4 regions of the Pseudomonas sp. GW822-FHT06B12 genome follow, and region 2 is predicted to be linked to each of the others. Evidence: predicted binding sites of a transcription regulator. Region 2 holds the regulator's gene; each other region holds the start of a gene.
What was found. The regulator FliA, encoded in region 2, starts transcription of late flagellar genes. The targets are predictions, from matches to a motif close to CTAAAGTTTNNNNNNNNNNNGCCGNTAA.

Region 1 (2,200 bases), on a different contig from region 2:
TGATCTGGTTGATTTCGATGATCGACGCCGCCGTGCGCTGGGCCAGGCTGCGAACTTCATCGGCCACCACGGCAAACCCGCGTCCGGCTTCACCGGCTCGAGCGGCTTCGATGGCGGCGTTCAGCGCCAGCAAGTTAGTTTGCTCGGCGATGCCGCGAATCACTTCCAGCACCTTGCCGATGCGTCCGCTGTCGGTTTCCAGTTGGCGGATAACCGTAGCGGTGTTGGCGATTTCGCCGCGCATCCGGGTGATGGTGTGAATCGTGCCCTGCATGACCTTCTCGCCCTGTTGTGCCGACTGATCGGCATCATCGGCGGCCCGCGCCGCGTCGGCCGCATGACGAGCGACTTCCTGGGCGGTGGCGGACATTTCATTCATTGCCGTGGCGACTTGATCGGTACGATTGAACTGTTCGTTGGTGCCATGGGCCATCAACGTCGCAATCGAGTTCAACTCGCCGCTGGCGCTGTCCAGATCCGACGCGCTGCGCTGCAAACGGCTGAAGGTTTCCGCAAGGAAATCGCGCAACGTGTTGGCCGCGACCGCCAGCTTGCCCAGCTCATCCTGACGATCGCTCGCCACCCGCTCAGCGAAACGGCCCTGGCTCAATTGCGCAACGTATTCAATCAACTTGCGGATGGGTTCCACCAGATTGCGGTTGACCAGCCACAGGCTGAACAAGCCAATCAACAGACCCGAAGCCAGCATCACCAGGATTCCCAGCAACACCGTGCGATCGGCACTGGCGCTGATCAACGTCGACTGCTCGCGACCCTGCTTGCGCAGCTCATTGACCAACTCGCTCATCTGTTCACTGGTGGCGCGGTCCACGCCTTTGACCGCACTATCTCCCGCCGTAGGGTCAGCACCAGCCGCCAGGAAAGCCTCCCGCCCCTTCTGATAAGCGCCTCCGAGAGCACGGTGCGCATCGCGCAGGCTTTCAAGGCGAGCCTTGAGCGACGCTTCGATGCCCGGTTGGCGGGTCAGCTCACCGAGAATGTTCTGTACGTCTCCCTGACGATCCTCGAACTGCTTCCAGTATTTGTCCAGGTCAGCCGGTTGCTTGCCGCGCAACAGGACGTTTTTCCATTCCTGCACCTGGGCCTTGAATTGCAGATTGGCTTCATCGATCAGTTGCGAGGTATGCAGCGGACCTTCGATCAGGTTGCGATAGTTCTGCACCCCGCTGGAGAGAAAGTGAAAACAGGCCAAGGCGATCAGCAACATCGCGATCAGGCTGCCGCTCAGCAGTGCGAGGATTTGCGCTCTCAGGGATTTTTGCAAAAACATCGAGTGATACTCATGACAGGGATAAGACACGCCCCGAAGGGGCACGCAGGATGTCCGGACCTCCCTGTCAACAACATGCGGGCCAGGCACCAAAGTGCCTGATCCTGCCTAGGCGTCATCGGCGCAGGCCATGGTTTCTTGAAACCGACCCGACCGCCGGTAGAAGCCCCGGTTACAAGCCGAATCAAATTGTCACAAAACCGTCAAACAGCGTTGCCATGATGCCGCTCATGTGAGCCTGTGAAACGTACGACAGGCGCCTCCCTTCAGCGAGACTCCATGAACCACAGCATCGACCAACGCCACCGCGATTCCGACCTGTTCGGCCTGCTCTATGGTTTCAGCTTTCGCCCCGGCGAACGCGGCCGCGAGATCGACTCGGCCAAGGCGCTGCAACTGCTGCAACAACCGGGCGCTGAAGACGAGTTCCTCTGGCTGCACCTGAACCTCGCCCACGCCGCGTGCGAGCGCTGGATGAAAGCGCATCTGGAGTTGCCGGAGGAATTCTTCGAAGCCTTGCACGAAGGCTCGCGCTCGACTCGCATTGAACACGTCGATTCGGCGCTGCTGGCGGTGGTCAACGACGTGGTGTTCAACCTCAGCAGTATGGTTTCTTCGGACGTCTCGACCCTCTGGGTCTGCGCCCGCAGTCGGTTGATCATCAGCGCGCGCCTGCAACCTCTGCACTCGGTGGACAAGCTGCGTTCCTCGGTCAAGGCTGGCGAATGCTTTCGCTCGCCACTGGAACTGCTCGTGCATTTACTGCGCGACCAGGGTGAAGTGCTGACGCAGATCGTGCGCAAGACCAGCCAGAGCGTCGACCAGATCGAGGATGAGTTACTGTCATCGCGACTGTCCACCAACCGCGCCGAACTGGGCGTCAATCGTCGAGTGCTGGTGCGTTTGCAA
Region 2 (2,200 bases):
CCATGGCTGATATGTTCGCTGACCTCTACCACAGCCCGACCAAGCGCGTCGGCTGAGGTAATAATGAATAGATTTGTATCTACATCGATGGCCTGCCATGCATTGTTCCGAAGTGAGCGCGCAGCCAGTCATGTAGCCCGCGTCTAAGCAAGACAAGGTAAAGAACGAACATGGGCAGCATGCATCCCGTACAGGTGATCGCAGTGACCGGCGGCAAAGGTGGCGTCGGGAAGACTAATGTGTCAGTGAACTTGTCCCTGGCTCTTGCTGAGCTCGGCCGGCGCGTCATGCTGCTGGACGCCGATCTGGGGCTGGCGAACGTCGACGTCCTGCTGGGGCTCACGCCCAAGCGTACGCTGGCCGACGTCATCGAAGGCCGCTGTGAGCTGCGCGATGTATTACTTCAGGGGCCGGGCGGAATTCGTATTGTTCCAGCAGCGTCCGGTACCCAGAGCATGGTTCACCTCAGCCCAGCCCAACATGCTGGCCTGATTCAGGCATTCAGCGACATTGGCGATAACCTCGACGTATTGGTCATCGACACGGCGGCGGGTATTGGTGAGTCGGTCGTCAGTTTCGTTCGCGCGGCCCAGGAAGTGTTGCTGGTGGTTTGCGACGAGCCGACGTCGATCACTGACGCCTACGCGCTGATCAAACTGCTCAACCGCGATTACGGCATGAACCGCTTCCGCGTGCTGGCCAACATGGCGCAAAGCCCGCAGGAAGGACGAAATCTGTTCGCCAAGTTGACCAAGGTCACGGACCGCTTCCTCGACGTCGCCTTACAATACGTCGGTGCGGTGCCTTACGATGAATGCGTGCGCAAGGCGGTGCAGAAACAACGCGCCGTGTATGAAGCCTTTCCTCGTTCCAAATGTGCGCTGGCGTTCAAGGCCATCGCGCAGAAAGTCGATACCTGGCCGCTGCCTGCCAATCCGCGTGGGCATCTGGAGTTTTTCGTCGAGCGTCTGGTGCAGCAAACTGCGGGTCCGGTTCTATGACAGCCAGCGGTTATAACCTGTACAAGAAGTCGGCGCGTGACGCGCAGTACGAACTGATCGAGCGTTACGCGCCACTGGTAAAACGGATTGCCTATCACCTGTTGGCGCGCTTGCCGGCCAGCGTTCAGGTCGAAGACCTGATCCAGGCGGGAATGATCGGTTTGCTTGAAGTGTCGACCAAATACGATGCGAGCAAAGGTGCGAGTTTCGAGACGTACGCGGGGATCCGTATCCGTGGTGCGATGCTCGATGAAGTCCGCAAGGGGGACTGGGCGCCACGCTCGGTCCACCGCAATACCCGGATGGTGAGTGACGCGATTCGCTCAATTGAAGCTAAAACCGGGCGTGACGCTAAAGATCACGAGGTTGCGGCCGAACTCCAATTGAGTCTCGACGATTATTACGGGATTTTGAATGACACCTTGGGCAGTCGCCTGTTCAGCTTCGACGATCTGTTGCAGGACGGCGAGCATGAAGGGCTGCACGAGGATGGCGCGAGTGCTCATCTCGAACCGTCGCGCGACCTGGAAGATGAACGCTTCCAGGCTGCACTGGCGGATGCGATTGCCAATTTGCCGGAGCGTGAGCGACTGGTGTTGGCGCTGTACTACGACGAAGAGCTGAACCTCAAGGAAATCGGTGAGGTCCTGGGGGTCAGCGAATCGCGGGTCAGCCAGTTACACAGCCAGTGCGCGGCCCGTTTGCGGGGGCGTTTGGGGGAGTGGCGAGCGCGCTGACAGCAGTGTGGGGACACTGCGAACGAAACAGGCATGGCGTAAAGCTGTGCCGGTCTCAATCCGTTGTGCTCCAGACAGTCGTTGAGTGCTCTGCCTGATTGATTGAATGGCGTGTCCAGGTGCTGGGCGCGTTTAAGACTGCTTGGAGGTCGAATTGGACAAGAACATGAAAATCCTCATCGTTGATGACTTCTCAACGATGCGGCGGATCATTAAGAACCTGTTGCGTGACCTTGGGTTCACCAACACGGTCGAGGCGGACGACGGTATTACCGCCATTCCCGTCCTCAACAGCGGGAGCATCGACTTTCTGGTAACGGACTGGAACATGCCTGGCATGACCGGTATCGATCTGCTGCGCCATGTGCGCGCCGATGAAAAGCTCAAGCATCTTCCGGTACTGATGGTCACTGCCGAAGCCAAGCGCGAGCAGATCATCGAAGCCGCTCAAGCCGGTGTAAA
Region 3 (2,200 bases), on a different contig from region 2:
CAACTGAGCGTTCGCGGCACGGTAATGGAGGAGGCCCCGCATCGCGGGGCCTTTTTTTTCTTAGGGTGTTGAACTGTAAGGAAAAGGCTTGTAAAGTGCGCCCCGCAGTAAGTCGCCCCAAGGGTTTCTACTCCCCAAGTAGAAATCTGAAATAAGTTGCAAATCATTGTCTTGAAAGCAATTTAGGGGGTTGACAGAGGTGTTTAAGATTGTAGAATAGCGCGCCTCAGACACACGAACGCAGCGATGCGAACGGGTCGAAGAGGTGAAGCAAGCTTCACAGTTGTAATTGAAATGTGTAGTTCCGTGATAGCTCAGTCGGTAGAGCAAATGACTGTTAATCATTGGGTCCCAGGTTCGAGTCCTGGTCACGGAGCCAATTTCAAACCGGGGTATAGCGCAGTCCGGTAGCGCGCCTGCTTTGGGAGCAGGATGTCAGGAGTTCGAATCCCCTTACCCCGACCATTTTTGGGTCGTTAGCTCAGTTGGTAGAGCAGTTGGCTTTTAACCAATTGGTCGTAGGTTCGAATCCCACACGACCCACCATTTTTGAAACCAGTTAGCGCTGGAATCGAATCTTAAGATCAGAGGCCAAAAGCGCTGATCGAAGAAGGCGCTCTTTTTGAAGGGTGCCTTTTTTTTACCGGGGTATAGCGCAGTCCGGTAGCGCGCCTGCTTTGGGAGCAGGATGTCAGGAGTTCGAATCCCCTTACCCCGACCCATATTAAAAATCCTCGTATCGAAAGATACGGGGATTTTTTTTGTCTGTTGAAAAATCCCCGTCATCTTCAAGTCATCGTACAACTTGCCGATAACGAGTTGACGGGGGACTGCCGCAGTAACGCCCCTTTACTCAAGCCACGACAAGAAAAAGGGCGCTCGTTATGTTGCTTCGTCAGTTGAATATCGCTCCTCGCGCAGCGTTGGGATTTGCCCTTATTGCGGTGCTGGTCGCCTTGCTCGGCGTGTTCGCGCTGGGGCAGATGTCGAGCATCCGCGACAGTGAGGTCGCGGTAGAGAACCAATGGCTGCCGAGCATTCGTGGTGGCGACGAGATCCGCGAGATCATGTTGCGCATCCGGACCATTTCCCTGCGCATGGCCCTGGATCCGGATCTGAAGAACATTGCGCAGTACCGCAGCCAGATGGACACCCGCGACAAGGAGCTGAGCGACAAGATCGCTGCCTACGACAAACTGGTCACCACCGCCGAAGGCAAAGGGTTGTATGACCAGTTCAAGAAAACCTTCGCGGCCTATCGTTCGGGCATCGCCCAGTCCTTCGTCCTGGCCGAGCAAGGTCGGCGTGACGAGCTGACCAAGCTGCTGCTGGTCGACATGAAAACCGTGGTCGACGGTTCCGGCAAGCAGCTCAATGACCTGGCGGAACTGTTCGCCAAACAGGTCGCCACTGAAAGCCAGAACTCCGCAGCGCATTACCAAACCTCGCGCCTGATTGTCAGTCTGTTCATCGGTCTGGCCGCTCTGGCCACTGTCGGACTCGCCATGTTGCTGACCCGCAGCATCGTGCGCCCTCTGACCGAAGCCCTGAATGCAGCCGAAAACGTGGCGCGGGGCGACCTGACCCAACCCATCGAAACTCATGGCAACGACGAAGTCAGCCGTTTGCTCAAGGCGCTGGCGACCATGCAGCAGAACCTGCGGGAAACCCTGCAAGGCATCAGCGGTTCGGCCACGCAATTGGCCACGGCGGCGGATGAGTTGAACGCAGTAACCCTCGACAGTACCCAGAACCTGCAGCAGCAGAACAACGAGATCGAACAAGCCGCCACCGCCGTCACGGAAATGACCACCGCGGTGGAAGAAGTCGCGCGCAATGCGGTGTCGACTTCCGATGCGACCCGCCAGTCCAGTGAGTCGGCGCATCTGGGTCAGGAGCGGGTCAGCGAAACCACCAGTGCCATCAGCGCCCTGGCCTGCGATGTGCAACACACTGGTGAACTGGTGCAGTCGCTGGCCAACCAATCCCAGGACATCGGCAAGGTGCTGGATGTAATTCGCGCCATTGCCGAGCAAACCAACCTGTTGGCGCTAAATGCCGCGATCGAAGCCGCACGCGCGGGGGAGAGCGGGCGAGGTTTTGCGGTGGTGGCCGATGAAGTGCGCGCGCTGGCGCATCGCACGCAGCAGTCGACCCAGGAAATCGAGCAGATGGTGCAGGGCATGCGCAGCGGCTCGAG
Region 4 (2,200 bases), on a different contig from region 2:
TGCTGTGACGATAACGCCAGACCATTGGCCAGCAACACTGTGTTGGCCGGTTGGTTGAGCCAGCGGCGCAGGGTCGGATCGTCATCGAGGCGGTTTTGCTGGCGCAGCGGGTGATCGGCGTCGCGGGCGATATGCAGGACTTTCGCCAGCTCGTGTTGTTCATCCTGTAGCAATCGATAGCCTTGCCCGACCCAAATTGGCAGGCGCCAGACTTCCACCAGTGCCTGGCCGAGATCCAGCAGGCGCACGCCGAACAATTCTTTTTCGACCTTGCTCGCGGGTTCGCCCTTGTGCAGAACCCGCAGCTCCCAGTCTTCCAGCAGTTGCGGGAAGGTTAATGCCAGTGGCCAGAACGGCGAGAGAAACAGCAGGCTGCCCCAATGGATGTCCTGCCAGAGCCGCGCCAGGCGACTGGCAAAAAAGCCGTTGGCCTGTTGGGTCGCGTGCTGGCTGATCAAATGCAGCTGGCGCAGGGCCGGCGGGATTTCGTTCTGAGGCAGGGCAGGCAGACGTGCGAGCAGTTCTTCGGTGCGTTTGAGGCCGAGGCGATTGATCGCCACCTCCAGGTTCTCGCTGGGCTCGCTCATGCTGCCGTGGGTGTGGCGATTGGCTTCGCGGATGACGCTGAGGGCCAGGGCCGGGCTGCCCTGCATCAACTCGGCAATATCGCGCAACGAGCTGCGATTGTCGGCGATAGCCTTGCAAACGCGGTCATGACTGGCTTGCGGCACGGGCAAAACCACGCGATCGAGCAGCTTGACCCAGCCTTCGAGTGTGGTCGGTTTAGCAGTTGGAACGGTCGTTTCGTTAGCCATGATTGGGCGCGATCATCGTCTGCATTAAACACGCCCGGAGCGGGCCAAATTGGCTTTTCGCCTTAACTGGCTATAGTCTGGCGCAGTTTTGCCGATAAGTAGAAGAAGAGATTTTTTAACTTCCGAATATGACCTTGAACCCGACTCAGTAAGTACCTTCTACCTATGGCTAAAATTATCGGCATCATCGTCGTATTCGCGAGCGTGCTCGGCGGATACGTGCTTTCCCACGGCAAGATTGCCGCCCTGATTCAGCCTTTCGAGGTGATGATCATCGGCGGTGCGGCGCTGGGTGCGTTCCTTCAGGCCAACCCCGGTCACATGACGATGCACGTGCTCAAGAAGTCCTTGGGCATGTTCAGTTCGCGTTTCAATCACACCTTCTACCTTGAGGTGCTGGGCCTGATCTACGAGATCCTCAACAAGAGCCGTCGCGAAGGCATGATGGCGATTGAGGGCGATATCGAAGACGCCGCTGCCAGCCCGATTTTTGCCAAGTACCCGGCGGTCCTCAAGGATGACCGCATGACCGCGTTCATCTGCGATTACTTGCGCATCATGTCGTCCGGCAACATGGCCCCGCATGAACTTGAAGGCCTGTTCGACATGGAGTTGTACAGCCTCAAGGAAGACCTGGAACACCCATCCCACGCGGTCAACGGTATCGCCGATGCCATGCCTGGCTTCGGTATCGTCGCGGCGGTATTGGGTATCGTGGTGACCATGGCCTCGCTGGGTGAAGGCGATCAGAAATCGATCGGTCTGCACGTAGGTGCCGCACTGGTCGGTACCTTCTTCGGTATTCTCGCGGCTTACGGTTTCTTTGGTCCGCTGGCGCACTCCCTGGCTCACGATGCCAAGGAAGAGCTGAACATTTACGAAGCCATCAAGGCGTCGTTGGTGGCTTCGGCTTCCGGCATGCCGCCATCGCTGGCCGTGGAGTTCGGGCGCAAGGTTCTGTATCCGGCGCACCGTCCGAGTTTTGCTGAGCTGGAACAAGCGGTTCGCGGTCGTTAAGTCATGGAAAATAATCAGCCGATAATCATCAAGCGCGTCAAGCGCATTGCTGGCGGGCATCACGGGGGCGCGTGGAAAATCGCCTTCGCTGACTTCGCGACGGCGATGATGGCGTTCTTCCTGGTGTTGTGGCTGTTATCCACCGCCACGCCGGAACAGAAGATCGCCATTGCCGGTTACTTCAAGGACCCGATCGGCTTCTCTGAAAGCGGTACGCCGTACATCATCGATCTCGGCGGCTCACCGGAGCTGGCACCGGACAAAACCCTCAACCCCGAGGTCAAGTCCCAGCCGCAACCGGACAAGGTGACGGTCGATACCGAGCAGGTCGAAGGCATGGCCGAGCAGGTCGAGCAGGAGCGGCTTGA

Region 1: a site for FliA is predicted at 1,407-1,434, ahead of AC1RKH_RS21530 (methyl-accepting chemotaxis protein). Genes of this name have one in related genera too.
Region 3: a site for FliA is predicted at 788-815, ahead of AC1RKH_RS17045 (methyl-accepting chemotaxis protein). Genes of this name have one in related genera too.
Region 4: a site for FliA is predicted at 886-913, ahead of motA (flagellar motor stator protein MotA). Genes of this name have one in related genera too.

The regions. Positions count from the first base shown of each region.
Region 1 covers NZ_JBXALR010000010.1:145,971-148,170, forward strand. The annotation lists gene AC1RKH_RS21530 (methyl-accepting chemotaxis protein) at 1-1,291, opposite strand, end outside; gene AC1RKH_RS21535 (transporter) at 1,571-2,200, shown strand, end outside.
Region 2 covers NZ_JBXALR010000003.1:100,487-102,686, forward strand. The annotation lists gene flhF (flagellar biosynthesis GTPase FlhF) at 1-56, shown strand, start outside; gene fleN (flagellar synthesis regulator FleN) at 171-1,001, shown strand; gene fliA (RNA polymerase sigma factor FliA) at 998-1,738, shown strand; gene AC1RKH_RS07860 (chemotaxis response regulator CheY) at 1,905-2,200, shown strand, end outside.
Region 3 covers NZ_JBXALR010000007.1:50,133-52,332, reverse strand. The annotation lists gene clpB (ATP-dependent chaperone ClpB) at 1-7, shown strand, start outside; tRNA gene AC1RKH_RS17065 (tRNA-Asn) at 304-379, shown strand; tRNA gene AC1RKH_RS17060 (tRNA-Pro) at 389-465, shown strand; tRNA gene AC1RKH_RS17055 (tRNA-Lys) at 471-546, shown strand; tRNA gene AC1RKH_RS17050 (tRNA-Pro) at 645-718, shown strand; gene AC1RKH_RS17045 (methyl-accepting chemotaxis protein) at 885-2,200, shown strand, end outside.
Region 4 covers NZ_JBXALR010000002.1:236,243-238,442, reverse strand. The annotation lists gene AC1RKH_RS05830 (HDOD domain-containing protein) at 1-815, opposite strand, end outside; gene motA (flagellar motor stator protein MotA) at 981-1,832, shown strand; gene motB (flagellar motor protein MotB) at 1,836-2,200, shown strand, end outside.